DNA from 3 places in the Paenibacillus sp. FSL H7-0940 genome. Region 3 is predicted to be linked to each of the others. Evidence: riboswitches for the same ligand, from Rfam matches in the RefSeq annotation. Region 3 holds a riboswitch; each other region holds the start of a gene.

What was found. Region 3 has a riboswitch for S-adenosylmethionine ahead of mmuP (S-methylmethionine permease). Riboswitches for the same ligand answer to the same signal wherever they lie in the genome.
Region 1: it holds a riboswitch for S-adenosylmethionine, as region 3 does, so the genes downstream of both, MHB71_RS30515 (methionine ABC transporter ATP-binding protein) here and mmuP (S-methylmethionine permease) in region 3, are expected to answer to the same signal.
Region 2: it holds a riboswitch for S-adenosylmethionine, as region 3 does, so the genes downstream of both, metA (homoserine O-succinyltransferase) here and mmuP (S-methylmethionine permease) in region 3, are expected to answer to the same signal.

The regions. Positions count from the first base shown of each region.
Region 1 covers NZ_CP150280.1:6,929,838-6,940,262, reverse strand. Annotated here, with positions in the region: gene MHB71_RS30540 (NifU family protein) at 1-87, shown strand, start outside; gene MHB71_RS30535 (SDR family oxidoreductase) at 226-1,005, opposite strand; gene MHB71_RS30530 (DUF2167 domain-containing protein) at 1,179-2,177, shown strand; gene MHB71_RS30525 (MetQ/NlpA family ABC transporter substrate-binding protein) at 2,301-3,140, opposite strand; gene MHB71_RS30520 (methionine ABC transporter permease) at 3,216-3,875, opposite strand; gene MHB71_RS30515 (methionine ABC transporter ATP-binding protein) at 3,876-4,910, opposite strand; SAM riboswitch class I at 5,037-5,178, opposite strand; gene MHB71_RS30510 (Cthe_2314 family HEPN domain-containing protein) at 5,308-6,024, opposite strand; gene MHB71_RS30505 (heme A synthase) at 6,190-7,128, opposite strand; gene MHB71_RS30500 (thioredoxin family protein) at 7,428-7,772, opposite strand; gene MHB71_RS30495 (DUF2515 family protein) at 7,914-9,200, shown strand; gene MHB71_RS30490 (polysaccharide biosynthesis protein) at 9,401-10,425, opposite strand, start outside.
Region 2 covers NZ_CP150280.1:3,696,212-3,706,636, reverse strand. Annotated here, with positions in the region: gene MHB71_RS16235 (phosphodiester glycosidase family protein) at 1-46, shown strand, start outside; gene MHB71_RS16230 (MOSC domain-containing protein) at 77-763, shown strand; gene MHB71_RS16225 (ROK family protein) at 836-1,714, shown strand; gene MHB71_RS16220 (HRDC domain-containing protein) at 1,891-2,892, shown strand; gene corA (magnesium/cobalt transporter CorA) at 2,963-3,898, opposite strand; SAM riboswitch class I at 4,350-4,473, shown strand; gene metA (homoserine O-succinyltransferase) at 4,710-5,627, shown strand; gene MHB71_RS16205 (PLP-dependent transferase) at 5,652-6,839, shown strand; gene MHB71_RS16200 (aminotransferase class I/II-fold pyridoxal phosphate-dependent enzyme) at 6,836-8,008, shown strand; gene mqnC (cyclic dehypoxanthinyl futalosine synthase) at 8,250-9,386, shown strand; gene MHB71_RS16190 (aldo/keto reductase) at 9,619-10,425, shown strand, end outside.
Region 3 covers NZ_CP150280.1:6,633,314-6,643,738, reverse strand. Annotated here, with positions in the region: gene MHB71_RS29115 (FtsX-like permease family protein) at 1-1,579, shown strand, start outside; gene mmuM (homocysteine S-methyltransferase) at 1,663-2,730, opposite strand; gene mmuP (S-methylmethionine permease) at 2,708-4,120, opposite strand; SAM riboswitch class I at 4,213-4,314, opposite strand; gene MHB71_RS29100 (Ger(x)C family spore germination protein) at 4,385-5,587, opposite strand; gene MHB71_RS29095 (spore germination protein) at 5,584-6,684, opposite strand; gene MHB71_RS29090 (spore germination protein) at 6,724-8,436, opposite strand; gene MHB71_RS29085 (PAS domain-containing methyl-accepting chemotaxis protein) at 8,585-9,505, opposite strand; gene MHB71_RS29080 (VOC family protein) at 9,978-10,425, opposite strand, start outside.

The DNA.
Region 1 (10,425 bases), 300 kb from region 3:
AGCTCCACCATTACCTTAAAAGCCGGGATTGAACGTGCCCTTCTCGAAGAAGTTGAGGGTGTACAAGAAGTCGTACAAGTATTCTAATCAATCCTTCACGAAATAAACCTCAAGAGCCTTTCGCTTCGCATGAAGCGGAGGGCTCTTTTTTTGTGTGCATATGCAGAGAGTCCATGTTCACAGTCACCTTGACCCGTTTCCACGTACAATCCTTCAATTCACCTTTTAAGTATCCTCGCGCTGTATGGTCGGACGAATCGGATCAAGTCCTCCAGATACATCCATAATGTTGCCTGTTATAAAATCGGAATGATCAAGGCACAGATACGTAATCACTCGTGCAATATCTTCACCGCTGCCTGGACGCCCTCTTGGTGTTTCCTCGTCGATGATGCCTGCCATTTCATCAATCGTTTTCTCTTTGTTCGCACCACGAATGTCACCTGGACATACCATGTTAACCGTAATTCCATACGGGGCTTCTTCAACCGCGAGTGTCTTTGTAAAAGATACCAGACCCACCTTGGCAGCCGCATATACGGCGCGATGAGGCCAAGATCTCGCTTCTCCAGCATGACTGAAGCCAAAATGGATAATGCGTCCCCATTGCTTGCGTCTCATCTCTGGCAATACACGCTGATCCAGTAACATCGGTCCCAACAGATTTCCCTGCACGAGCATCTGGACCTCAGCTTCAGAATAATCCGCAAATAATCGTCGTTCACGGACAAATGGACCTGCGTTATTCACCAAAATATCAATGCTGCCAAGGTTACCTTCCACCTGCTCAACCAATGAAGAGATATCTTCCACCTTGGATATATCAGCCTGGATGGCAATGCACCGCACACCCTTGGCTATAATCTGAGCCTTTAAAGCCTCAGCTTCTGTTCTGCTGTGTACATAGTTCAGGGCAATATGGCACCCTTGATCTGCCAGACTGAGGGCCGTCATTTTACCAAGACCTTTGGCACTTCCCGTTATGAGGGCAATCTTTCCCTTCACGTTCATCCCCCTCTTCAAAGAGCAGTCACTATCCAGTATAAAAGATTTATCGTCCTCCTACAACTCGCTTATCCACAAGGGATTATCCACCTTTAATTCCAGATATATCTTGATCGAAATCAAACACCTATGGTACTGTCGAGGATATAACCCGAAAGGACCTCTACATGAATATGAAGAACAAAAGATGGATATCATTTCTTACACTTTTAATGTTGAGTTTATTCACAATCTCTAGTGCCTTACAGGTATCAGCGGCAAGTGAGAATGAGCAAGCACCTGATGAGTACGATTGGATTACTGGACCAGCATCTGTCTCTCTGGACGGTAAGGCCACCCTGGAAGTCCCTGAAAGCCATTCCTATCTGGATAAGCCCAATACCCAACGCTCGATACTTAACAGTGATGGAAAGCCTAATGGGAACGAAATCGGAAGCCTAACCAGCAATAGCGAATTCGGCTCGTGGTATGTAGTTTTCGAGTACGTGAAGACAGGTCATATCCATGATGACGATCAAAATTTGAATGCCGAAGAACTGTTAAGCAGTTATATCCGAGGCACAGAAGAAGATAACAGAGAACTTGATCCTGAATATAGAACGTACATAACGGGGTGGGAAATCGAACCGGCATATGACAGTACCAAACACCAGTTGGTTTACTCCCTTGGTTTCAAGAATGCTGATCAGCAAGCCATGGTCAATTACAATGTAAAACTCCTGACACGCGAAGGATACATCACAGCCATTCTGGTTACAGATACGGCCAACTTTCAACAGAGCCGTCAGGCATTCGAGGAAACCGTACTTCATAAGCTTAGCATCAATGCAGGATACACCTATGAGGAGTACAATGCTTCGACTGACAAAACATCCACTATAGGGCTCAACAGTCTTCTGATGGGCGGGATCGGGTACACAGCTTCCCAGAAATTCAGTGCTCTTCTTTTGCTCAAAAAAGGATGGGCTTTGATCCTCGTTGTCGTCCTTGGGTTAATCGGTTGGATCAGATACAAGATCAAAAGCTCACACGGAGAAGAAGAAACACTCTCTCCCTCCGAGAGAACGTACCTGCAAGAAGCAGATGAGCAGCAGTATGCTGATCAGAATGAATTATCCTACTACCGCCAATCTAGGCATCCATCCAACGCGGAGAAACAAGATAAGCCCTAACCCATCCTTTTTTGATCCCCACGTCAGCACAGATTAGGAAACATAAAATAAGCCGTATATCTCTTCTGAAGAGATATACGGCTTATTCTTAATAGCTTCACATCATGTCATACATATCGTGAATTATTCAGTTGCAGGTTCAACTGCACCTTTATAACGTTCTTTGATGAATGTTTTCACTTCTTCGGAGTGCAAAGCAGCAGCCAGCTTCTGAATCGCATCTGCATCCTTGTTGTCCTCACGGGAAACGAGGATGTTTGCGTATGGGTTACCTTGCAAATCTTCGATCAGCAAAGCATCATTCGCCGGATTCAAGTTCGCTTCGAGCGCATAGTTAGCGTTGATGAATACCAGATCCGCTTCATCCAATTGACGAGGCATCATGGCTGCATCCAGCTCAATGATATCCAGGTTCTTCGGATTGGCTGTGATGTCTTGAATCGTAGATGTGATATTTGTGTTGTCTTTCAGCGTAATAATACCTTCCTTCGCGAGCAACAACAGTGCACGTCCACCATTGGATGGGTCATTTGGAATTGCTACTTTTGCGCCGTCTGCCAATTCATCCAAAGACTTAATCTTTTTGGAGTATCCACCAAAAGGTTCAACATGAACAGGTGTTACAGAAACGAGGTTGAATCCACGTTCTTTGTTCTCTGTGTCCAGATAAGGCTGGTGCTGGAAAAAGTTCGCATCCAATTTTTTATCAGCAAGCTGCTGATTGGGTTGTACATAGTCATTGAACGTAACGACTTGCAGACGAATACCTTGTGCTTCCAGTTCAGGCTTGATGCTTTCCAGAATCTCTGCATGTGGTGTAGGTGAAGCTCCAACTTTCAATTCAACCGTGCGTGGTGCACCTGCTGAATTGTCTGCGCCGCTATCGGCGTCCTTGTTGTTTCCACAAGCTGCGAGAACCGCAATCAACATAAGACTAAGTAGAGCAAAAGACCATTTTTTCATGTGTAAAACCCCTTCTCTAATCATTTTTGTCATGTGGTGTCCGCATTATTGCATAACCATCATGTTATCTATGTGTTATTTCCTGGTGAAAAATGTAACCAAGCGATCTCCAGCCATCTGGAGAATTTGCACTAGAATGATCATCGACACTACGGATATGATCATAATTTCATTTTGATAACGGAAGTATCCATAGTTGATTGCCAGTGTTCCCAGACCTCCACCGCCAACCATGCCCGCCATCGCCGTATAGGAGACGAGCGTAACAATGGTGATCGTTATACCAGCAAGCAGTCCAGGCAGTGCCTCAGGCAGTAACACCCGTCTTACAATCTGTCCGGTCGATGCACCCATCGACTGTGCCGCTTCAATGACACCACGATCAACTTCTCGCAACGTCGTCTCCACCAAACGAGCAAAATAAGGAGCTGCTGAAATCACCAAAGGAGGTATAACGCCGAGCACCCCCGTAGCTGTACCGACGAGTATACGAGTGAATGGAATAAGAGCAACAATCAATATGATAAATGGGACTGAGCGCAAAATATTCACAATCAGGGATAGTATAGTGTACACTGCCCGTGACTTCATCGAAGCAGATCGGGCTGTCATGAACAGCAGTACTCCGAGCGGTAAACCTAAGATAACGGTAAACAAGCCTGATACACCCAAAATTTGCAGTGTCTCTATGGAAGCTTTACCAACCTCTTCCCAGCGAACTGTTGAAAAATCCATCTAACGAAGCACCTCCACATCAAGTCCCTCAGCGGTTAATTCTGATATCGTCCGATCAATCGCATTTGAATCACCCTCGAACCGAACGGTCAGCTGCCCATAAGGAACCTGTTTAATCGTAGAGATTGTTCCCTGCAGGATGGCAAAATCCACGCCTGTCTTGCGTACCGTTCTGGACAAAATCGCTTCATATGTTTTGTTACCCAGAAAGGATATCTTCACAAGTTTGGAAGCAGCACCTGCCTGCAATTCAACGCCTGCATTTGCCAGAGCGGTCTCTTCCAGAGCAAGTCCAGCTTCATGGTCACGCATCATGAAGTCCCGCGTAATCGCATGCTGCGGCTTCAGGAACACGTCTGTTACAGGTCCTTGTTCCACAATGCCACCTTGATGAATGACAGCCACCTTGTCACAGATGTTCTGAATGACATGCATCTCATGTGTGATCAGCACAATCGTTAGGTTGTACTTTTCATTAATGTCGAGTAATAACTTCAGGATTGAATTTGTCGTCTGCGGATCAAGTGCCGAAGTAGCCTCATCACAGAGAAGTACATTTGGATCACTTGCAAGTGCTCTCGCAATCCCTACACGTTGTTTCTGGCCGCCCGATAATTGAGCCGGATATTTGCTGCTGTGGTGCTCCAGACCAACCAGTGCAAGCATTTCCTTCACTTTGCGATCAATGGCTTCCTTGGGTGTATTCACAAGCTTTAGTGGAAAAGCTACATTGTCATATACCGTTGCCGAAGATAACAGATTAAAGTGTTGAAAAATCATCCCGATCTTACGTCTCTGTTGCTGCAATTCGGTTTTGCTCAGTTCAGTCAGGTTGATTCCGTCGACCCATACCTCACCCTCCGTAGGCCGTTCCAGCAAATTAATGCAGCGAATCAATGTGCTTTTTCCAGCTCCGGAATGGCCAATCACACCGTAGATTTCACCCTTTTGGATGCTCAAATTCAGCTCGGATAACGCTGTTGTAGATTTTGTTCCTTTGCCGTACGTTTTCGTTAAACCTTTTAATTCAATCAATCGCACTTGCCCCTTTCCAACCACCTACATGTATCTTTACCCGATCTAAAGGAAAACTCCCCTTAAAGTACAAAAAAAGAGCCCTTTGCAGATACAAAGAGGGCTCTTCACGTGAAAGAATATACCTTCTCATCTGCCAAAATCGTGTCTTGCACCATTTTGTAGGAATTAGCACCTAACATCTATAACGAATGATACATGTATCATGTCGTTACAAATCGGTTGCCGGGCTTCATCGGGCCTGTCCCTCCGCCGCTCTCGATAAGAAATATGTTGTTGTAGGATTTTATAAGTTCATGTAGTTTATGCTTTATAATGTGAACGTAACTTTTGAAATATCAATTATATCCGTGTAACATTCGATTGAAACTCAGTATATTCCAAGTATTCCGATTTGTCAAAGGGAATTATTTCTTTTCCATATTTTATTGATATAACTATAAGAGGCTGTTAACGTTTCACAGACCATATCGACGCCCTGACGCATTTCCTGCACATGCTGATTCAGATCCTCCAATTTCACTTTACCTTGCAAGGTCTGATGTAACTGCCACAGGTCATCGTGCATTTCTGAGTTCATGTAGTGAATTTCCATATTACGTCGTTTGCGCAGCTTGCTCATCGGTTCACGATAAGAGTCCTTGATCTGTATTAATAGCAACGCAAGATCATGATGTTCCCTCGCATAGTCGAACTGCCTTAACACAGTAAAATAAGAAAAATGCGCTTTGGTATTTGAAGTATTCAACTGGAATATTTCATTTAATACCGTGCCGACTTTATCCAGAATGGCAAAGCAGCGGATAAAGCCATCTTTGTAGAAATACACATACCGAGCATACTCGGCTTTTTCAGTCGGCGTCATATCATCCGTTGATCCTGCAACGACCTTTTTACGAAAATGAGCAGCAGCGAAACAGCTTTGCTCCAGTTCATCCAGTGAGGAGATGAGTCCCTGAGTCCACACATACAGTTTCCGATAGTCATGCGTGGGATCATGGTCCACATGCATTTGTCGTTGAAATAGCTCAAGCGTATGCGCCATTGCGTCCATCGCTGCCTTCAATTTACCTTCGTTTATACGTGGCTTTTCCCCCAACAACGTTCGCAGCATATCTAACCTCCTCTTTTCCAAATCAACAAGAATTCATCACCGTAAACGTAACACATCATCCATTCCGTGTAATTGCTGCTTGCCATAGGTTGCCCTGATCCCTCTGACATCAAACAAAGTCCACCTGTCCAATGATGTACATCACTGGATGGTGGACTTTCATATTTAAAAACGATTAGCCGGGCGATGTAGCTTGTACACCAGGAAACTCATATACGTTAAGACTCCGAACAATATGGCGATATCCAGCATATGAGCAAGAGCTACGAACATGTATACTTCCGGACGGTTCATTGTCACCATCATGAAAATACCAATGACTACTTGCATCAGAATAAGAACAACGGATACCACACCCAGAGTACGCATTTCCTTGTTGTCCGGATGATTACGGTAAGCGAAATGACCCAGGATTGCGATAACAATCACGAGCGACGCAGCTGCTGCACGGTGAGCAAAAGCAACCGCTACCCCACCCGAAAGCTCAGGAATAATCTGACCGTTACAAAGCGGAAATCCAGAACATCCACCGGCAGAATCCGTGTGACTCACAAATGCACCTGTGTATACCACGAGATATGTGTAAATGGTGGAGAACCAGACCAGATTCCTGAATTTTTTGCTAACCCGAGGGTATTTATTCAGGCGCTCCAATCCGCCATCTTTGGCCTCCTGCCTTATGCCCAGCGCCATCATTAGAGAACTCGCAAAAGCAATCAGTGCAAAACCAAAATGCAGTGCCATGACTGCTGAAGATTGGGAGAAGACAACGGCAAAAGCCCCCATGATTCCCTGGACGATAACAAATACCAGAGTTAAGAAAGAAAACAATTGCAGGTCACGGCGTGACTTGCCAAACCGCAGAAAAGCAACAAACGAGGCAATGGACAACAGTCCAGCCAGTGCACTTACAGCGCGATGGGAATATTCAATGAGTGAAGCCACAGTATGTGCGGGAACGAGTTTTCCGTTACATAAAGGCCATTCTGTTCCACAGCCAAGGCCTGATTCCGTTTTGGTTACGATGCCTCCACCAAAAGTGGCCAGAAACATGACAAGACAGGTTAATACGGTTAACCATTTAAACAAAGTTAAGTGTTTCAATTTTTTCTCACCCGCTGTTGGTTTAAGATGGCGAAGAATATTCTCCGCTTGTTTCGGTACTTTGACACTTATTTCACAACTAAATTCATTATACCGGATAAAATGTTCATTGACGTCGCGCTTTGTGACAAAATGTTAACGTCTGGTGAAATAATGACCCACAGGTCATTTGGGATATGTACAGAAACGTTTCTTACATAGAACGTGTCGAACACACAAACGCCATTTCCCTATTTCAAGAGAAATGGCGTTCTTTTTATTATACCCTTTTACAACATGAACCTGTCATACTTTTATTATCATTTATGAATCGTGTTGTACACCTCAACTGCGCGATCCAGGAACTGCTCAATCTCTTCTCTCGACTTGCGCAGCTTGTTCACATACCGTACGAGTTCGCGGCCATCTGTATACGCCACAAAGCTTGGAATGCCAAGAATATTCTGCTCTTCACTAACGGTTCCAACCTGATCCACGTCGACCTCAACCAAGGTCAGTTCACGTGCATATTTCTCTTCAACCTCAGGCATAAACGGATCGATGTATTTGCAGTCACCACACCAGTCTGCCTTGAATACGGCAATCGTCAAACGTGGGGATTGGATGGCTACATCAAAAGCCGGTTTGGAAGTAATCTGTTCCATTCAGTTCATCTCCCTTTCTGTACCTTGTCTTACCCTAAGTGAAGCAAATTGGCGAGTGGAAGTCAAATAATCAGCGCATACTTAGAATAACCACATGGTCTGTGAAAATAAACCCAGAACATCATGAAAGGATGTCACATCATGACTTCCACCAGAACCGATTCTTCCAGCGAACAACATCACGGGTCCCTTCTGCAGATGGTCCGTTCCATTCCGGGTGCTGCCCGTGAAATCTGGCGTGGCAAACAGGCTGCATGGCAAGCTTCAGCACAGCTTCGTCACCCATTGCGTGACATCGAGTGGGATACCGATACGGCAGCTGCCTTACAGTCTGAGGTGGAGCGCTTGTTACCTACCAGCAACAAATCTTTTACACGCACGGACCAGGTTCAAAACGCACTCGTCTGTGAAGAAGATTGCATCATTCTGGAAGAGATTAAGACACTGACTCAGGAGCACAATCGGAGTAATATCACCCGCACGGCAGCCTATCTGGAATGTTATGAGCAATATCCCGAACTGCATTGGGCACTACTGGCCCATATGGTCTCTCGCAACGGCGGATATCACATGACAGATCTTCAGAGTGACTTAATGCATAATCTACAGAATCAAAGCGATCGCGAGCATATGTATCGGCTGCTGGAGCGGTGCAATGCACTCATTTTCCAGGATGCATATCCACAGCTTCTGCTGTATATGAACAGTCGCCGGATCGGACGTAGCTGTTTCCATCTCTTGTCGCACTTTCACGTATCGGCGTTTATGACGCCGTTTTGGGAACGCTTTTGGCTGGAACGATGCAGTTCACTGCTAAGTGTGGCATTAATTATTAATGAGCAGAACTATATCGAGAGCCGGGTGGTGCAACATCCTTATTTTCAAAAAGAAGTACTTTCCAAACCCGCATTCCATCTGCATAATCTGGCCGGTCTGAATCATATCGTCTTTCCTCTTGGACAGGGAGCAGGACTCGCAGGACGCGTCATTGAACATTTTGGCAAACTAGATGAGCGAATCATGTTTGGTAAAGGGCTATATGCCCTGTTGTTTGGCGTGGAGCAAGTACACACACAAGTGTTGGAGTTCGCACGCTTGGTTCCCCATAGTGGCTCGCGCGCTGAATATTGGCCTGGGCTGTTTACCAATCGTGAAGACGAGGCAGGGGAACATACACTTTATGCTCAGGAGCTAATGGATGAAGAATGGCTTCCAGAAGGGCAACGATTATATAGTCCGGAACTGCTCTCCGTATGGGGGGACACGCCTTATGAACCGATCACCAGACAGGACTGGCTTCAGACTCGGGATTGTCTCGGTTATCTGACGGCACCGCGTCGGCCATGGCTGTTTGAGATGAGTCACGAACACCGGTATGGCATGCTGAAAACAGCACTGGCTCATGATGCCAAGGCCATCACACACTAATGCTAAAAATCATATAGAGCAGGCAAAGACGGATGATGTGATACCCGATGTACCGCTAATCCTCGCTTGCTGGGCTAATGTCGAGTTCAGTCGCTCAACTCTCCTTAACTATACAAAAAGCCCTGTCCGCTTCAATAGCAGACAGAGCTTGTATCGTATTTTCACAAAATATTGGAGCATGGATGATGCTCCTTGCATGTTTAACCTCTTTGCCCAGCTCCACGTTGAAGACGCATAAGTGGACGAAGAATTTTTTGCAGAATACGGGGGTAACCGCCCAGCTCGTCCTTGCGCAGTACACGCAGCACAACCATGAGAACCAGATACACCACCACAACAAGCAAACCAACCACAAGGCAGGTAAGCAAGAAGGATACACGCGCTGGCAGGAACAGTCCAAAGATCGTATTGCCAATCCAGTTCGTTGCAAATCCTACACCTGCTGCAAGCAACACTGTAATGATAAATCCTTTCCAACGATCTCCCATGATGGAGAAATCAACGATTTTACGAAGGACCCGCAGATTCAGGTACGTGATGACCAAGAAGCAGAGGGCCGTTGCAATAATGATGCCGTAAATGCCGAAGATCGGCGCCAGAATCAGACTTGCGATCAGTTTGATCACAACACCTGCTGCGACACTGATCATCGTAATCCGCGGTTTCCCTACCCCTAGTAAAATAGAGTTGGTGGTCATCATCGTAATCTGGAAAATGGTACCGAATGTTAACAAGGCAATGATCGGCGTTCCATCCAGATTGGTAAACAGCAATCCGTTGACCGAATACGCTGCCGCACAAAGTGCAATGACAATCGGCATACCAGTCAGAATCGAAATGCGCAAGGCAAGTGTAACCTGACTTTTCAGATGCGCTTCATCCTTGCGGGCAAATGCTGCCGATATGACAGGCACCAATGATTGACTCAAAGCGATAGCCAGAATCGGAGGAATACCCGCAATACTTTGGGCTTTCGCACCCAGGATCGCAAGTACACCAGTCGCTTCTTCGAGTCCGATCTGGCCACTTAGCAGTGGTACCACAAGGGATGAATCGATGAAGTTAATGGCTGGAACCGCAAGTGAAGACAGCACAATTGGAATAGACAGCTTAAAGATATCACTGTAGATACCTCGCATCGGCAACTGCTCTGCACGCTCGTAATTCAATTGGGCCGCACGGTCGCTACGACGTAGCTTCAAGGTGAAGTACAGCATGACACCGA
Region 2 (10,425 bases), 2.9 Mb from region 3:
TCGGCTATTGAGTAATACACTCGTATTTGGCGGCTCTGTGCGTTAAAAGAAAGTGATTATGGGAGGTATGACGCAAATGACACTCACATCTGATCGAAAGCCAGGGGAGGGCAATACAGCTGTTCTGGCCATTAATGTAGGACTGCCGCAACTGCTCCCTGGGCAGAAGCGTGAAGTGCTGAGCGGCATTGTGAAACATCCTGTATCCGACGCGGTTTTCCTGTCATTCACTGGAATGACAGGGGACGCGCAGGCGGATCTGGTGCATCATGGCGGCCCTGACAAAGCCGTTTGTGTATACGATTACAGTCGTTATCCGGCGCTGGAACAACTGATGAATCGCAAGCTGGATTGGGGAGCTTGTGGAGAAAATCTGACGGTTGAAGGCTGTGCCGAAGAAGACGTACGGATTGGTGATGTGTACGAGTTGGGCGAAGCCACAGTGCAGGTCAGTCAGCCCAGACAACCTTGCTTCAAGCTGGGTGTGAGGTATGACTATAAGGAGCTGCCTGTTTATTTTCAGGAGAGTGGATATACCGGCTTTTACTTTCGTGTACTGCAAGAAGGTGAGGTAGGGCCTTTATCGATATTTCGACGGATCAGCACCGATCCAGCCTCAATGACGGTTCTTGAAGCCAATCGAATCATGCATCAGGGGAAAGAAAATGTCGAAGGTATTCAGGCGTTGCTGGCCATTCCTGCGCTGTCAGACAGCTGGAGGCAAACGTTAATGAAACGATTGTCCAAGCTGGAGAACAAGTAGCAGGGTAATTATCGTGTCATCAAGTAAAGCAATTTGAATTCCTTTTTAAACTAACTTGGGAGTGTGACTAACATGACGATCTTAGGCGCAATTGAAGCAGGCGGAACCAAATTTGTATGTGGTATTGGCACAGAAAACGGAGAAGTTCTGGAACGCGTAAGTTTTCCAACAACAACACCGGAAGAGACCATGGCTCAAGTGATTTCATTTTTTGAAGGCAAAGGCATTGAAGCTCTGGGTGTAGGTTCATTCGGTCCGATTGATCCGATTGAAGGAAGCCCAACATATGGCTATATCACAACAACACCTAAACCACATTGGGGACAGTATAACGTGATTGGCAAGCTCAAGGAGCATTTTGATGTGCCGATGACATTTGATACGGATGTGAATGGTGCGGCACTTGGAGAAGCAACCTGGGGCGCTGCACAAGGTCTTGAGAGCTGTCTGTATATCACTGTGGGTACAGGTATTGGTGCAGGTGCTGTGGTTGGCGGTAAAATGGTCCATGGATTGTCACATCCAGAGATGGGACATATCATTGTACGCAGACATCCGGAGGATACATACGAGGGTTTCTGTCCGTATCATGGTGACTGCCTCGAAGGCCTTGCAGCAGGTCCAGCCATTAACAAACGTTGGGAGCAACCGGCTTATGAACTGCCTGCAGATCATAAATCTTGGGAGATCGAAGCACATTACCTGGCACACGCCCTGATGAACTATGTTCTGATTCTCTCTCCGCAGAAAATTGTCATGGGTGGAGGAGTAATGAAGCAGGAGCACCTGTTCCCGATGGTTCGTAGCAAACTGCAGGAGTTGCTGGCTGGATACGTTCAGCATCCGGCACTTCAATCCGACATTGACCAGTATGTTATTTCACCAGGACTTGGTGACAATGCGGGTCTGTGTGGTTCACTGGCGCTTGCCAAGTTGGCATTGAATAAGTAGGTCATTAAGGGATTGACGAATTTTACCATTGTGGTATGATATGGGCAACAGCATAGTACGGTTAATGAGGAAGCACCTCTCTTGCATGGATTTTGCAGGAGGGGTGTTTTTTTGTGCTGCCTATAGGTAGCATCTTTAACTCGTATAAGCTGAATATTCAAAGGGAGGGAACGAAAATGGAAGTCATTTTCATGAACAGATTGTCCAGAATGTCAGATCAGAATGCAGAGTATGCACAGTTATGGATTGGGGAAGAGGAAGATAGTTGGCAGCTGGGATGGAGTCGCTACGAGGAAGGAGAGCGTGAGGACAGCATCTGGTATGAAGGGACTTCTTGGGAGGAGCTGCTTCATATTTACCGTCATCAGCTTGCCATACAGATGAGTGAGGGGTACCGACCGCAGTTGCAGGGGTTATTTCATGAGAATGATGATCTGAAGTCACGCAGTTATGGTGGACAGCGGCTCCATTGTTACAGTGAGTTATACGGCAATGAGCAATTATATACGGATCTGTGCACATGGCGCAGGAAGAGAGCTGTGTCTGACCGGAAGGCACCGTATTTTATTGCAACGAATCGTCTGTTGCGTTTGATCAGTGCCTTTGTTCCGCAATCGCTGGATGAACTGATGCAACTTCCGGGCGTAGGAGAGAGCAAAGCAACTGAGTATGGTACGGAATGGATGGAGATTACAAACGGGTTGGAACGTTCAACGACATTCCCGCTGGACTGGGTATACACGGCGCTGAAGGAAGAAGAGTATGAGAGTTGGTTATACAAGCAGAGAGAGCAGAAGTACAAGCAGGAACTTGATAAGTTCACCACGCGTAAGCAGGTGCTTGAAGGCATGAAGGAAGGGTATACGTTAGAGGAGATTGTTAATCGATCCGGATTATCCCGACGCGAGTTGGTTGAGCTGTTAGAGGCACTGGATCACGAAGGTTATGACACCGATTGTCTTCTTGATGTGGAGCTGGCAGTGATGCCAGAGAACGAACAAGAGGCCGTATGGAGTGCGTATGAGGAGCTGGGAGATACGTTCCTGAAGCCAGTATTACATAAGGTGTATGGAGGAGAGAAACCCGATGGAGGAAGTCTGGAGCAGGTCTATGAAAGACTGCGCATGATTCGAATCCGCTTCCGTCGGCACGCAGAGACAGAGAAGAATGTTGGTTAATGATCAGAAATGAAAAAAGACGAGGCGTTTCTCCCGGAGGAGCGCTTCGTCTTTCTTATTTCATACGAGTTCATACCCAGTCTTTCTTGCGGAAAATGAAGAACATGCTCAGGCCCAGGGTAACCATCAGGCCAATCACAACAAAATAACTGTATTTCCAGTTAAGCTCTGGCATATTCGTAAAGTTCATGCCGTATATACCGGTAATGACCGTCAGCGGCATGAAGACCGTGGTAATGGCGGTAAATACACGCATGATCTCATTCGCCCGGTTCGCAATACTGGATTGGTAGGCTTCTCGCAAGTTGCCCATCAGGTCGCGATATGTCTCAAAGGTTTCAGATATTTTTACGGCATTCTCATAGATGTCACTGAAATACTTTTGCAGTTGATCATCGATGAGACGCAGATCTTTTTTGTTGAGTGTATTAATGACCTCTTTCTGAGGTCCGAGCACTTTCTTCAGCCACAGAATCTCACTGCGCAGCCCGATAATTTCACTCAAATGTGACTTTTTGGTGTGCATCAGAATGTCTTCCTCAAGCTTCTCGATTCGTGCTTCAATTCGGTCACCTACGGTGAAATAATTATCAACAATCAAGTCAACCAGCAAATACAGCAGACGATCCGGTGTACTGATTTCCTGTTCCCACAGGATCGGTTTCAGTGTGCGCAATTCGCTGATCTTGTGCTTGGTAACACTAATAATGAAATGTCTGCCAAGGAATAAGTTGACCGCACGTAGAAATATCTCTTCATCATCAAAACGGATGCTATTAATCACAATAAAATAATGGTTCTCATAAATTTCAATCTTCGGACGTTGTTCTTCGTCACTAAGACAGTCTTCTACAGCCAGATCATGCATCAAGAACAGCGGCTGAAGTACCGCCAAATCGTCTACGTCTGCATCAATCCAGTAAAATCCTTCCGCTGGTGGAGTCAGCGCCTGCTGAATGTCGTCCACCGGAATAAATACACCGTTGTTTACCAACCGGATTTTCATCGTTAATCTACTCCTTCTGCACCCGCCAACTTGGCGGATATTATCATTATGGGCGCAAAAAGAACAAATCAGCCGGTCGGCAGCGGAGCCTGGAGATCAGGGCTGCGTTCACTATATAATCAAACGGAAGTCACGTCCCGCTGCCGGCATGCTGATGTCAGTTCTCTATGCAGTTTGTCGGAATTCGGCTGCCAGTCAGGCCTCGGGTCGCCATCCATTTAATATGTCACCTCTCACATAAGGGTTTATAACACCTTGTTTAGTATACCGCTGGTACAAGGTGCTTTCAAGCGCAAAAATGTGTCTATTTCGCGCCCTGAGGCAGTGTATGACAACGGATGATGAACGGTTCCGATCTGGGAAGCAGACATCGAACTGCATCTTGACGTGAGGGCATTAATGTAATAAAGTAGACGGTGAACCATATTTAATTACAATCTAATACAGCGAAATCTTATCAAGAGTAGGTGGAGGGACTGGCCCGATGAAACCCGGCAACCGGCGGTATACCGCACGGTGCTAATTCTTGCAGCGACTAAGTGTCAGGTGGCACTGTTGTAACTGAGAGATGAGAGAGGCGCATATCTATTTTACATATGACCTTTCTCGAAATCCGAGGAAGGTCTTTGTCATATGCCCCGACTTCTCAGCAGTGATTTTCGCTAAGGAACTTGAGGTTGTTTGTAACGTTGGATGAAAGAGCAATTCAATGTTTTTACAAGCTCAAGGCAGTCTATAACTGTATTGATGTGAAGACATCAAGCCAGGGGTGGCTGCATCTATCTATGCACAAGGAGGAGTTAGACTTACTATGCCAATCAAAATACCCGATACGCTACCAGCAAAAGAAGTACTTGAAGGAGAGAATATCTTCGTCATGGATGAAACTTCTGCATATCAGCAGGATATTCGTCCACTCCGTATCGCTATATTAAACCTGATGCCCACAAAGGAAACGACCGAAACACAATTGCTTCGTCTGGTGGGAAACACGCCTATTCAGGTGGATGTCGTTCTCGTACATCCCAAATCCCATACGTCGAAGAATACGTCTCAGGAGTATTTGGATCTGTTCTATAAAACCTTTGATGAGATTGAACACCGTCGTTTCGATGGAATGATCATTACGGGCGCCCCTGTGGAACAGATGGATTTCGAAGACGTGAACTATTGGAATGAAATCCAGGAGATCTTCGAATGGACTAAAACCAATGTGACTTCAACCCTCCACATATGTTGGGCTTCCCAGGCAGGTTTGTACCATCATTTTGACGTACCCAAGGTTGCACTTGATGAAAAGTGTTTTGGCGTTTTCCCACATACCATCAACAAACCACATGTTCCGTTGTTGCGTGGATTCGATGAAGTATTCAACGTTCCACATTCCCGTCATACGGAAGTGAGACGCGAAGATATTGAAAAGAATGAGAAATTAGAGATTTTGGCTGAATCTGAGGAAGCGGGGATCTTCCTGGTTGCTACCAGAGACGGCAAACAGATTTTTGCCACAGGACATGCCGAGTATGACCCGTTCTCATTAAAGTGGGAGTATGACCGGGATACAGCTAAAGGGTTGGATATCGCATTGCCTAGACATTATTATCCGAATGACGATCCTTCCCGTGTGCCACCAGCTACTTGGCGCGCTCATGCCAACTTATTATTCTCTAACTGGCTCAATTACTATGTGTATCAAGAAACACCTTACGATATTGGCCCGCAAATCTAATCGAGATTACAGGAGGATGCAGCAATGGAAGACAACAACAAGTTGAAAATCGAAAGCCGCTTAGCACAAATTGGGTCCATCAATGAACCGGTTACAGGCGCCATTAACTTTCCGATCTATCAATCCACTGCGTTTCGCCACCCGAAGCTTGGACAAAGCACGGGGTTTGATTATATTCGTACGACCAACCCAACTCGCAAAGTGTTGGAAGAGGCGGCCGCAGCGCTGGAGTCCGGTGATGCAGGATTTGCCTGTAGCTCAGGTATGGCCGCGCTACAAACCATCTTTGCCATGTTCGGTCAAGGGGATCATCTGATTGTATCGCTGGATCTATACGGCGGAACCTATCGTCTGCTTGAACGCATCTTGTCCCGTTTCGGTGTAACCGCAAGTTATGTGGATACAAATGACATTGCAGCACTGGAAAATGTTCGTCAGCCGAATACCAAAGCTGTATTTATTGAGACACCAACCAATCCGTTGATGATGATCACAGATGTGGAAGCTGTCGCTTCCTGGGCGAAAAGTTACAACCTGTTGACCATTGTTGACAACACGTTGCTGACTCCATTTTTCCAACGTCCGATTGAACTGGGTGCCGATATCATCATTCATAGCGCTACCAAATATCTGGGTGGACATAATGATGTGCTCGCCGGACTAATTATTACCAAGGGTGAGGCATTATCTGCTGAGATGGCGTTCCTGCATAATTCCATTGGAGCGGTATTATCTCCAAGTGACTCCTACCAGTTGATGAAAGGTATGAAAACGCTGGCTCTTCGCATGGAGCGTCATGAGCACAATGCACTTACTATTGCCAAATACTTGCTTGAGCACCCAGCGGTGGTTGAAGTGTATCATCCAGGTCTATCCGATCACCCGGGGTATGAGATACAGAACAAACAATCCACGGGTAATACAGGTATCTTCTCTTTCAAAGTGAAGGATGCACGTTATGTTGAACCGTTGCTGCGTCATATCCAACTCATTGCTTTTGCCGAAAGTCTCGGCGGAGTTGAATCACTCATGACTTATCCCGCAGTACAGACTCATGCGGATATTCCGCTTGAAATTCGTGAAGCCGTAGGTGTGGATGACCGTTTGCTCCGGTTCTCCGTAGGCATTGAACATGCAGATGATCTGATTGCAGATCTCGGCAATGCTCTGACAGTTGCACAACAGGAAGTGGAAGGAGGCGTGCACTCATGAGTGAGTCCAACAACAAGCCCAAATCCGAGTTAAAATTTGATACCAAATTGCTCCATTTTGGAGATGAGATTGACAAAACGACTGGAGCGTCCAGTGTACCGATCTACCAAGCATCAACATTCCATCATTTTGATATCTTCAATCCGCCTCAACATGATTACAGTCGTTCGGGTAATCCGACACGTCAGGCTTTGGAAGATTACATCACACTGCTGGAGGGCGGTGCACGAGGATTCGCCTATTCATCGGGAATGGCCGCGATATCCAGCGTGTTCATGATGTTCTCCGCAGGGGATCACATGATTGTAACGGAAGATGTATATGGAGGTACGTATCGTTTGCTTACTTCCATATTGAGCCGTATGCAGATCGAGACGACCTTTGTAGACATGACCAATATAGATGAAGTAAAAGCGGCGCTCAAGCCGAACACCAAGGCAGTTTATATGGAAACACCGTCCAACCCGACACTGCGAATCACGGATATCGCTGCTGTGACTGACTGGTCGAAGGAACATGACCTGATCACGATTCTGGATAACACTTTTATGACACCTTACTATCAGCGTCCAATTGAGCTTGGTGTGGATATCGTCGTACATAGTGCTACGAAGTTTCTCGGAGGTCACAGTGATGTACTGGCAGGGTTAGCCGTTGCTCGCACGGAATCACTTGGCGTACAACTGAAACAGTTGCAAAATGGACTCGGAACTGTACTTGGGGCTCAAGAATCCTGGCTTCTGATGCGCGGCATGAAAACCTTGGGAGCTCGCATGGCTCACAGCGAACAGAGCACAGCCAAACTGGCGGCTTGGCTTAATGAGCGCAGTGATATTACCGCTGTCTTTTATCCTGGACTGGAGGATCATCCGGGCCGTGAGGCACATGAGCGCCAGTCAACGGGGTATGGAGCTGTCGTTTCGTTTGACGTTGGTTCAGGCGATCGCGCAAAAGCAGTTCTTAACCGGGTGAAGCTACCCATTGTCGCTGTAAGCTTGGGAGCTGTGGAGAGCATTCTGTCTTACCCAGCGATGATGTCTCATGCGGCAATGCCGGCTGAGGTTCGCCGTGACCGAGGCATTACAGATGGGTTGCTGCGTTTCTCGGTGGGTCTGGAAGACATCGAAGATCTGATTGTAGATTTGGAACAAGCACTTCAGGAATCCTAACAAAAATGGATGCCCGAATCCGCCGATGCGTATCACTTAAGTTCGAACTAATTCTTTTCCATATGTAAAAATTTTTACTTATTTTTAAAGCACCTGTACATAAGGTGCTTTTTTTCACATGTAACCTGTGTTACGATATGTGGAGTACAGAAATACGATGTTGCCACCAGAACTTGCTTCTCTTGAACAAGTTGGGACGGATCGTTATATAATTTCTCTTCATGAGGGAGGCTTTTTTACGATGAGTACGGTAGACCGTATCTTAGATAAAGCCCTTCGGGGCGAACGTTTGGACTTGGAAGACACGATTCAGTTATTTGAATCCAATGAAGTGGACAAAATCGGGGCAGCTGCTAATGTCATTATGAAACGCATGCACCCTGAACCATACAGAACATTTGTAATTGGGCGTAACGTCAACTACACAAACGTGTGTGATGTGTACTGCCGTTTTTGTGCTTTCTACCGCAGACCTGGTTCGGATGAAGGTTATGTGCTCCCGGACGAAGTTATTTTCCAGAAGATTCAGGAAACGGAAGATGTGAATGGTACCGAGATTTTGATGCAAGGTGGAACGAATCCAAACTTGCCTTTCAACTATTATACAGACCTGTTGAAAGCCATCAAAGAGCGTTTCCCAAACATCACGATGCACTCTTTCTCCCCAGCGGAGATTATGAAAATGGTTGAAGTATCCGATGGCCTTACATTGGAAGAGGTTGTTCGTGCTATTCACGAAGCTGGACTGGATTCCTTGCCTGGTGGCGGTGCCGAAATTCTGGATGACCGCACACGTCGGAAGATCAGCCGTTTGAAAGGTTCATGGCGGGATTGGATGGACGTTATGCAAACTGCACACCGCATCGGTATGAACACCACGGCAACGATGGTTATCGGACTTGGTGAATCGATGGAAGAGCGTGCATTACACTTGCTCCGTGTACGTGAAGCTCAGGACGAATGTATTGCGAACAAGTATGACTCCGAAGGTTTCCTGGCGTTTATTCCTTGGACTTTCCAGCCAGACAATACCAACCTTAAGCTGGAGCGTCAGACTCCGGAAGAGTACTTGAAGACTGTAGCCATCAGCCGACTGGTGCTGGATAATATCAAGAACATTCAATCCTCTTGGGTAACCATGGGTCCTGAGATCGGTAAGAAGTCGCTTGAATTTGGTTGTAATGACTTCGGTAGCACGATGATCGAAGAGAACGTTGTATCTGCTGCTGGTGCAACTTACAAAGTTAACATTGAATCCATTCTGCGTTTGATTCGAGAGTCCGGTTATATTCCGGCACAACGTAACACCCGATACGAGATTGTGCGCATGTTCGACGAAGAAAATGCCGTACATGAAGATTTCGTAATGCAGAACTAATTCTAATTAATTCAATACTACTCTTTATAAACTTTGATCGTTAGATAAGTATTTATGAAGCCAAGCCCGCTGACTACTCCGTTTGGAGAGACGGCGGGTTTTTTGATTTCTTTCTGCGGTTCGAGGTCATCAAACAGTACATGTTACGCAATTGGCGATATTTTATATTGAAATTGAACTGTTACAATGAAAGGGAACTTGTGTAGTCAGACACGCTGGAAGGGGTAAACCGATGAAGAGAAGAATACTTGGCAAGACGGAACTGGACGTACCTGTATTGAGTTTTGGAGCATCCTCACTCGGTTCTGTATTTCGTGACATTGACCGGGACGAAGGGATTCGCACTGTACATGCGGCCGTAGATGCGGGGATGAATTACATAGACGTTTCGCCTTACTACGGGCTGACAAAAGCGGAGACCGTGTTGGGTGAAGCTATCCGCAGCTTGCCGCGTAGTTCATATATGTTATCAACCAAAGCCGGACGGTATGGGGAAAATGAGTTTGATTTTTCACGTCAGCGGATTCTGGATAGCGTGCAAGAGAGCCTGGATCGACTGCATACAGACTATATCGACATTCTGTTCCTGCATGATATTGAATTTGTGCCAGCAGAGATCATCGTAGAAGAAGCCTTTCCAACGTTGCTGCGTCTGAAAGAGCAGGGAGTTATACGACATGCGGGCATTTGTGGATTGCCCTTACCATTGTTTGAGAAGGTTCTGCCACAGATCGATGCGGATGCGATCATCTCGTATTGTCATTATTCATTGAATGATACCTCATTATTATCGTTATTGCCCCTGTTGGAAAAAAAAGAAATTGGTCTCGTCAATGCTTCGCCTCTTTCTATGGGCTTGTTGAGTACCCGAGGGGCTCCTGCCTGGCATCCGGCAGATGATCGGGTGAAAGAGCTCTGCCTGAAGGCTGCCCGCTTCTGTGCAGAACAAGGCAGTGACATTGCCAAGTTGGCCGTGCAATTCTCCACGTCGAATGAACGAATTCCGACAACACTGGTGAGCAGTGCCAATCATCACAAT
Region 3 (10,425 bases):
GACCATCGGATTTACGATTGCGGATGCCATCCTGGCCAATTACAGAACGATAGGAATCCTCAAATCACTAGGTCTGACTTCCCGAAAAACGATAGGCACCTATGTTATTCAATATGCATTGATATCCATCGTAGCCATTATCCCAGGACTTGCACTCAGTATATGGATATCCAAATGGATCATTAATATTTCTGTATCCTCTCTTCGAGTGGGGAATCAGAACATTCCAGTCCAAGGATTGGATGCGGCCATACTGGCCGGCGTACTACTATTTACTCTAGTGATTCTGTTCACTGTGTTATATGCCAAAAAGGCACGCAGCATACAGCCCGTGCAGGCTATTCGTTATGGTATGTCGGAGACAGATCACAGCCGGATGGCTGGCAAAATGAATTCGCCATTGGCGCACTGGATCGGGTTCACACGACTGCCTGTGACCGCCGTGCTTGGATTCCGACATGTGTTCAAAAACACCAAAAGCTCTGTTCTAACAATCCTGCTGACTACCATGGCTTCCTCCGTACTAGTTTTGGGGTATGTTCTGCTGACCAGTATAAACGGAATTGAACAGACCGCAGCTAAATGGGGGTATGACAATGCCAATATCGCAACAGTCGTAGTGAACAAAAGTAACTTCCCCAAGGCTGAACTAAAGCACGTGTTAGCGCAGGATTCGAGGATCAGCAATGTAGGCTGGCAAGGGAACACAACGGGTGTAATTAGCCCGGAGTCTTTGGCAGCAGTAGAGGGCCAATCCATCAGTCTCAACTTGAGTGTACTGGACGGGAGTTATCAGGAACTTGGATTCGAAACGTTAAAAGGGGTTAACCCACAACATGCGAATGAAATTGCCATTGGTGTAAGTGTAGCCAAAACATCAAATAAAGATCTCGGTGATCTTATCGATATCTATATTGAAGGAGAAAAGCGTACATTCCTCATCACAGGCATCTATCAGGCGTTCGCCAACATGTCTGTTTCAGGCAGAATCACCATTGATGCCATGAGAAGTGTGAACCCGGATTATAGTGAATTTGATGTTATCTTCATCAATGTGAACGATATGGCACAAGCGGGTAAGGTTGCCTCGGAATTAAATGAGCAATTTAAAGATTTTGCTTCGGTAGTCACTCAAAAGACTTTGCTTGATTCGGTTTACGCGGAAGCCGCTAACATCCTGATCTATCCGATGAGCCTGATCGGATTGCTGTTTATCATTGTGACGTTCATCATTATTTTCAGTACCTGTAGAATCAATATCCGTAAAGAAAGCAGAACGTACGGGATATACAAATCGCTGGGAATGACATCTCGCCAAATCCGGTTGTCGCTCACCATGGGAATGTTCATACTGTCCTCCGTGGGAGCCATACTGGGTATTTTCGTCGGCGTATACCTGCTGCCTCTTCTACTCGAAATGGTCCTTTCCGGTTATGGTATCGTACAGCTTCCACTGATCCTGCATTGGGGTGGAATGGTACTGTTCACCTGTCTAAGCATCATTGCAGCCAGTCTTGGCTCGTGGTTCTCTTCGAGAATCATTCGGGAAGCATCGCCACGTATACTGGTTATCGAATAATGTAATCAGAATGCCTTAACACAATAAAACAAGCCCTTCCATACCTCTATAGGATGTGGAAGGGCTTGTTATCATGATATGAACTAATTCCGCCATTTCTTCGCAAGTGCACCAATCTGATGTGGCGTAGTACGGCAGCAGCCGCCAATAATTTGCGCGCCCGCAACAACCCACTGTTTCGAAGCATCACTCATGCTGCCACAGGTACCCTGTCCGCTCCACGTCTTCGTCACTGCATCATACGTCTCACCTGAGTTCGGATACACAATAACAGGTTTGTCGCTAGCACTGCTGAGAATACCCACTGCTTCCGTCACCACTTCCATCGGAGCACAGTTCAGGCCAATCGCCGCAATCTGCGGCTCGGAGCCAAACGTCTGTGCACATACCTCAAGCGGTGTGCCCTCGCTGATGCTTGTCCCGTCTTTTAAAGAAAATGATAACCAGGCATACGCATGAGGGAACTCCTTCAGTACATCAACCAGCACCTGTGCTTCCTGCAGGGAAGGAATCGTCTCAAACGCCAGAATATCAGCACCCGCTTCAAGCAGCGCCGCCATACGTGGACGGTGAAATGCGGCCAGCGTCTCATCCGACACGCCGTAATGTCCCACATACTCTGAACCATCCGCCAGATAGGCGCCGTACGGACCAACGGACCCGGCAATAATTGGACGTGGACGAAAACTGTCTCCTTCGCGATCTACTGTACGATCTGTTATATGCTCCTCATTCTCTACGTTCTCGGAACGTACCGAAGGAGCTTCTACAAGCTGACCTGTCGAGCTTTCTCTCCCTACTAAACTACTCTGCACTTCTGCCCACACGTCATCTCTCGCCTGTACAGCCAGTTCCACCGTCTTCCGGATCAGCTCCAGTGCTGACTGTTCATCGATCCCTCTCTTACGGAAACCATCCACCGTCGCCTGATAACTGGATGTAATCGCACAGTCGGCTCCTGCTCGAAAATAATCTGCATGGACCTGAACAATAACATCCGGATTCTCAAGCAACACACGAGCAGACCATAGTGGATCATCGAGATCACATCCATGCTGTTCGAGTTCCGTAGCCAACGCTCCATCCAGAATCATGACCGGATGTTCACGAAGGATCTGTTCTATGGGGTTAGTCTGTTGTGCTTGCGTCATGTACTTGTCCTCTTTTCTTATTCACACGTTCTGTCAGATAATAAGCAGCGTAACATACTGCGATAAACGGAACCCCACAATACAGCGCAATTCGCTGTGTCGGGTCAAAGGCAATACCTATGCATGAAGCCAGGCATAATATAAATGAAACAATTGGTACCACCGGATACAGTGGTGTGCGGTAGACCAGATCTTTGACCGCATGTCCTTCCCGGATATATTGTCTGCGGAACATGTATTGGGAGGCACTGATACTCATCCATACTGCAACGACAGCCAGACCTGAAATGGAAACCAGTGTAATATACACGGTACCTGGCGCAATGATGCTGGACAGCAAAGCCAGCGCACCACCCACCATACTAATCAGAAGTGCATTCAGCGGTACTCCGCTTTTGGTCAATTTGGCAAACCACGGAGAGATCGTTCTTTTGTCAGCCAGAGACCAGAGCATACGTGAAGATGCATACAGGCCTGAATTGGCAGCAGAGAGAATCGCCGTCAGAATAACAAAGTTCATAATGTCTGCTGCATAGGGTACACCCACCCGCTCCATTACCGCTACAAACGGACTTTCCAGTACACTGGCATCCGACATGGGCAGCAAGGCCGACAAGATAATAATCGTTCCGATGAAGAAAATAACCAAACGCCACAGCGTTGTATGAATAGCCTTTGGTATCGTCTTTTCCGGGTTCTCCGTCTCACCGGCGGCAATGCCGATTAACTCGGTGCCTGAGAAGGCAAAGTTTACAGCAAGCATGGTCATCAATATCGCTGTAGCCCCATGAGGGAACCACCCGGATGCGGTAATATTCGATAGAAATGGAGCCGGTTCAGAATCCGCCATGGGAATGATACCAAACATGGCTGCGCCACCGATAATAATGAAGATTACGATAGTCACTACTTTTACAGATGAGAACCAGAACTCGGATTCCGCAAAAAATTTCACCGTTAGAGCGTTAAACAGAAAGATCATCAGTGCAAAAACCGCGCTCCATATCCATACGTTTACCGATGGGAACCAGCGCTGCATAAGCAATCCGGCGGCTGTGAATTCGGAGCCAAGCGCAACAGTCCAGGTTAACCAGTATAACCAAGCCACCGTGTAACCTGTTGCCGGTCCGATATATTTGGCTGCATAACTATGAAATGCTCCCGTCTCTGGCATATGAACAGACAGTTCACCAAGACAGAGCATCACCAGATATACAACGATGGCTCCAATCAGATAGGACAGAATGGTTCCCAGTGGTCCCGCCTGCTGAATCGTGTAACCTGAGCTGAGGAATAATCCCGTTCCAATGACTCCTCCGAGAGAGAGCATGACCACATGCCGTGCCTGCATTTTCCGCTGAAAATGCCCTTTGTCGTTGTTGTTCTCCATACCTGCTGCTCCCCTACTTCTTCATCCAGAAAAAACAAAAAAGACCCACTCTGCCTAAAGAGTGCGCCGTTACTGACAAATAAAAACAAACGCTCCTATCTATCAGGCTTTCACCCGCTGGAATTAGCACAGTATCCTTCAGATCTGTTGCTGAGGTTTCTAAGGGCCAGTCCCTCCACCTCTCTGGATAAGAAAATGATTTTTTACTAATATAGCGATCTATCATGAATGTGTCAACAATTAAATAATATATGGCACACCTCGCTATTCGGTGGAAGACCCCGGATTCGTGATGGTGGTCTTTACCTCATAGGTGATCGGCACGGTGCTAAAAATTTTATCCCAATCGTCTTTGACTTTTTTCCATGTTTTAGGTTCTTTAATACGCAAGCTATCCCGAAAATCCGCAACATCTACTTTATAGGTATGCTGAAGTTTGTATAACAACTGTCGAATCTGTTGTTTGGCAAGTTCAGCAAATTCTTTTTCCAATTCACTGAGATACGCACCTTTTTCCTCTTCCTCGGGAGCACGCCAATCCTCCATCAACCAGCCTTCGGATTCAGTTTTCACATGGAATGAAATATCATCGCCAACCACTTTTGGAATTATTGTTGTTTTTTTCTTCTTCATTTCATATACAACAGTGAACCCCTCTTTATTGTATGTCTTCAAGATACCTCCTTTTTCTTTAGGTCTGAGCCAAGATAGCCCTTCTAGATCCGTTTGGCTGAGTTCCCCGATGAATTTTGTTGTTTTCCCATCAAAGATACTGGCACCGGAGAACTTGTCCTCTCCATTGAAGTTCAGTACATTCTGGAGCAAAAAGCTGGAACCGGATTGCATTTGTGCATCTAATTTGGAGAGTAGAACGGGGTCCAGGATTTTATTGGACAAGTATGAATTACCGGTAATACCTGTAAGATAAAATGCTGGAATCCGGGAAGGATCATCTGAAGTCAGTACATCAACAGCGCGATGATGGCTAATCAACACCAGACAGTTAGGACGAATATCGTTATCCCGAAGGACAAAATCCAGCAGCTGGTCCAGACCATACTTTTTGGCGATATCCTTGGACACAACGATAACCTTCAGATGATGTCCGATGAGCGGATGATCTCGTCTCAGTGCAAACTGACGAAAGATTTGCAGCAAGGAATCTCCGGTAAGCTGTTCATTGGAATAGGACGTTTTACCAGAAGCAGGCGAACCGGATTGTTGGCTCTTTTGACTGCTGGAATTACCGGGAGCAATCTGTACCGTGGCCGTCAAATTGTTCTGCTTGGAGTACCCTCCTCCCTGATTGGCGATGTTCTCCTCAAATTCCGTCTCTTTGCCGATATCGATCCCGAGACCAACGTAGACACTTAGATCCTCTATCTCTCGACTGCTCCAACATCCGGATATCGTTAAGAGAATGCATAATACAGTGGCTAAGCGTAACAACATGCGGAATGTAATCATGCATGCTTGCCTCCTTTTTTGCGAATCAGACTTAACAACAGTAGTACCAGAGGTAAAATGCCAAACAAAAATACGGACACATTGCCTAGCATATCTCCTAGTACGAAGGTATCATCCACTGTTTTGGGTATCATTGCTGTCAGATAAATGAACGGCAGCAGGCCGTACATGATGCCTTTGATTTTTTTGGAACGAAACAAATCACGAATACCCACCGAAGCGCAGTAATGTGTAATTGCTGTAGTCGAAAAGATTTGCATAATCCAGATGACCAGCAATAAGGATTCAAAACGCTCGAATATCAGACCCTGGATTTCGAAGCTTCTTACCAAATCCAGCGTTGGCCAGGTTCGAGTTTTGATGCCATCGAGCGATAAACTGCCTATAACCATCACCACCGTGATCAAGTAGATAATAGTGGATATGAGTATCCCCCAGGTCATCGCTTTATTGCTCTTCTTCGGATTTTTCATATAGGCAGTCATGATTAACATCACCTCATAGCCCGTATAAGATAATAGTGAAGGCTTCAACCCTTGGAAAACGGGCATAATCCCATCACCGAGGACGGGTCTCAGATTGCCAATCTCGAATAGCTGATTACTAAGCAAAATTTCAATCACAAATATAATAATCGTAATCGGAAGGATGATCTCAAACACGCGTACGATAACGCCAAGCCCGCCTGAAATCATATATACACCGATCCACATGAAGACCATCACAATCACCCAGGTGGGGGTGCGTTCGAGCAGATACATCCCTGTTACTTCAGCCATAACTCTGATTTCGAATGCGGCAATAACTATGAAATACATAATCATAGACAATCCCAGTATGTAAGCAATCCAGCTGCCCGTAATCTCACGGGTGAACTGGAAGACGGTTTTCTCCGGGAATCTGCGACACAGCGTAACCAGAATAATTCCGACGCCTAAGATAATGAATCCAGATAGGATAATGGAAATCCAGACATCCGGTGTTCCGACAGCTTTGCTGGTCGTTCGAGGTAGTGTCAATATCCCGGCACCAAGCATGTAATTGACAATAATTACAACGGCCTGTGTCGTGGTTAGCTTTCCTTGGGAGCCATTCACTTTAGTTCACCTCCAGACCTTCAGTAGATGGAATTCCGTTTATTTTTTCCGATCATCATCGATCGGATTAGTCATCTTGGGACGCATTCTCATCATGTTTAGCGGAGCACGGATAACAAAATCCTTCCATTCATTCATGTGATAAGGAACGGCTGGTGCAACATAAGGTACGCCAAAGCTTGAGAGTCGTGCCAGATGTGTACACACAAGCAGAAAGAACATAACCACGCCAAACAATCCAAGTACGGCTGCGCTGAACATAGCGGCAAATCGTAGAATCCTTAGCGTTAATCCCGCACTATAGACAGGAATCGTAAAGGAAGATATGGCTGTTACCGCAACGACAATGACCAGAAATTGGCTTATTATTCCCGCTTGCACCGCTGCTTGGCCAATAATCAGACCTCCTACGATACCCATCGCTGGCGCAATCGGTTTGGGCAAGCGTATCCCGGCCTCCCTCAAGATTTCAATTGAAAGCTCCATGATGAGTACCTCAATAATTGAGGGGAATGGCACTCCGGTACGCGTTTCAATAATCGTCAATACCAGCTTGGTTGGAATAAGACCCGGATGGAACGAGATAAACGAGATATAGAGCGCAGGAGCAAGCAATGCCAGCATCGCGGCCATAAAACGCAGCACTCGCAAAAATGTTCCAGGAATCCAGCGTTCATAATAGTCCTCTGGAGACTGAAGCAACATGCTAAAGGTCACCGGTACAATTAATACAAATGGCGTTCCATCCAACAAAATTGCCACTCGGCCTTCCAGAAGGGCACCCATCACTCGGTCAGGTCTTTCCGTATTCAGTACCTGCTGAAAAGGACTCAGCGTATTATCTTCGATGAGTTGTTCCACATAACCTGATTCGAGCATTGAATCCATATCCATCTCTTCGATTCGCTTGCATACTTCTGCAACGAGATTTGGATCGGCAATATCCTGAATATAGGCTATCGCCAAATCTTTTTTGATCCGTGAACCCACTTCATACTTCTTAATAAACAGGCTCTGATCACTTCCATAACGACGTAAAATGCCTGTATTATCGCTTAATTGCTCTGTAAAACCAATACGAGGCCCACGAAGCAGTCCCTCTGACAAGGGTTCATTCATACCTCTTGTTTTGATCTTATGAGCTCCAATTAATAAAGCACCTGGCAAACCATCAACCAGCAGTGCATTTTTCCCAAACAACACACCAACTGCGAGTTCTTGGAGGGACTTCGTCTCCTCAACCAGACTGACAGGAAGTAATTGATCTTGCAGATATGCCGACAGTAAGTGTGCGTTGTCTGGATGGAGAAAACCCTCCTGCTTAAGTAGAGGAACACCTTCGAACATCAACGGTGTAATCAAGTGATCATCAACTAAGTCCTGATCTACCAGGCCTTCGGTATAGATGACCGCAGCCCGTGTATTCGTTCCCTTAATAATAAATTCTCGAATATGCACGTCTGCATTGAGTCCAAAGCTTTCTTTCACACTCGTCAGATTTATGCTGTACTTTTCGGTTAATTTAATATTGGCATAGTGGCCTGTTTCGGTCCCTTCACCCTGCCCTTTGGCTGCTGGCGAGATATCCTTCGAGGATATGGACGATGGCTTGGAACGAGAGAAGCTTCCGCGCTTAATGGCAGCATTGATCCAGCGCATGCTCAATGTAATACCAATTGGAATGATGAAGACCAAGAATGCCTGAATCCATATGGACCAATCCGGCACGTAGGATACAATTGTTGACCACATGTTCCCACCCCAACATTTCTCTGCATGACATAGCTGCAGGTATTCCCAAGTATTGTGTCCCCGTTTGATCACAATAATTCCCGTTTTTTTGAGTGCTGAACGACAAAAAAACGGTTCCTGTGCAAGGAACCGCTATTACTATATATTGTTATACGATTCTGGTCACATGCTCCGCTTTGGCATCCAACAAGTGAGCTGAAGCAGCAATTGCTGTAAAATCATTCAATGCGATCTCAATCTGCTTCTGGCTCTGCTCCACATATTCTTCTACTTTTTTGGTACCACCCGTGATATTACCAATCTCCTTGGTTATTCCAGTCACACTATCACGAATCTCATTAATCGAACTCTCCACCATTGCGGATAGTTTCTTAACTTCCTTGGCCACGATATCAAATCCTCGTCCGTATTCTCCTGCATGTGCAGCCTCAATGGCAGCATTCAACGCGAGCAGTTGCGTCTGAGACGAAATCTCGCGTATCGTTCGTACCACGCCCTGAATCGATCCGGCCTGTTCCTGCAGATGGGTCAACGTTGCACGGTTAGAAGTTGACACCTCTGAGATATAGGAGATACTGGACATTAATTCCTGGCTCCGTTCAATGCCTACATCTGCCTGCCCATTCAGTTCATGGGACATCGTTTTCAGCTCATTCACTACGACCGAAATGTTGTTCTGACGGTTGGTAATGTTGGTGGCGATTTTGGATACACCCAGTATCTTCTGATTTGTCTCATCGTACACCGGCATATATGTCGCCTCAAGCCATACGGAATTCCCCTTTGCATCCTTGCGTTCAACCTTGTCCTGGAAGCTGACACCATTAAATATGCTATTCCAAAAAGCATCATATTCCGGAGTATTTGCAAATTGACCGAAGCACAGTTGCTGATGCTTCATGCCGTACATCTCATCTACCGTATATCCCATCGTCTGGGCAAAGACTTCATTCACGTAGGTTACCCGGCGATCCAGATCAAATCGAATGATAGCAAGACTTTTCTCCATCGCCTTGATGACCATTGCATCGGTGACAACATCTTTCTTTTCCATATCTAATATAGACACTTGATAACCCCCACAGTTCATTCCATAATAGACAGCCTTTAACTAGCAAAAAACAATCATAACAACATATGTATCCATCAGGTTCTAGATGGCTCTACTATGGATACCCGATTTGCAGCATTTTGGATCACCTGTTGTTATTTATTTTTATTGCAACCCTGTGAAGTCAAAATATATAGTTGTTCCTTCGTTTCAATGCTTCTCCAATATCCTGGATAAAAGGGTTCCATCAACATACTTTCGGAGCATATTCATCGTCCAGAAAAGAGACGTTATAACTTATCTTATCCGTAAAATATCTCTGTATCTACTAGTACGTATCGTAACATAAGGCAAAGAGGTATACACTTCTGTATTTGTAACGTATTTGTAACATAATTTCTGTTTTTTAATAACCGTTTAACCCCTATATACAAGAAAAACAGAACGATTTATCATGCATCGTCCTGTTTCTTATCCAGTCTCATCTTCATTATTTCTTTCGTGGTGTCCAGCGCTTCGTTTCACTGTGATTCGGATACTGAATGCCCGCAGGATAGGAGATCAGCTCGATCAGCATCCCCCAAGGTGCTCTTCCATACACAAACTGATTGCCTTCTCCACCTTCAATATGACCGGTCAATGCCCCAGGCTCTGTTAGCAACACCCCGCCCGCTTCCTTGAAGTGTCGTGCAGCTTCTTGCATATCGTCCACATACAACGCCATATGCTGCAATCCGTAATCTGATGCCCTAACTGGCTCCGATTGCGCTGTATTCGCGTACTGAAATAACTCTATACTGGCGCTCTCCCCTAGCGATAACATCCGAATATGAATAACCTTTGCTCCTGAACGCAGTCCTAATTTACGCTCTGCCTCGGGTCCTTCCTGTGGGGGATCATCCGGCGTTATATGGTCATAGGCAAGTTGAGCTCCAAAC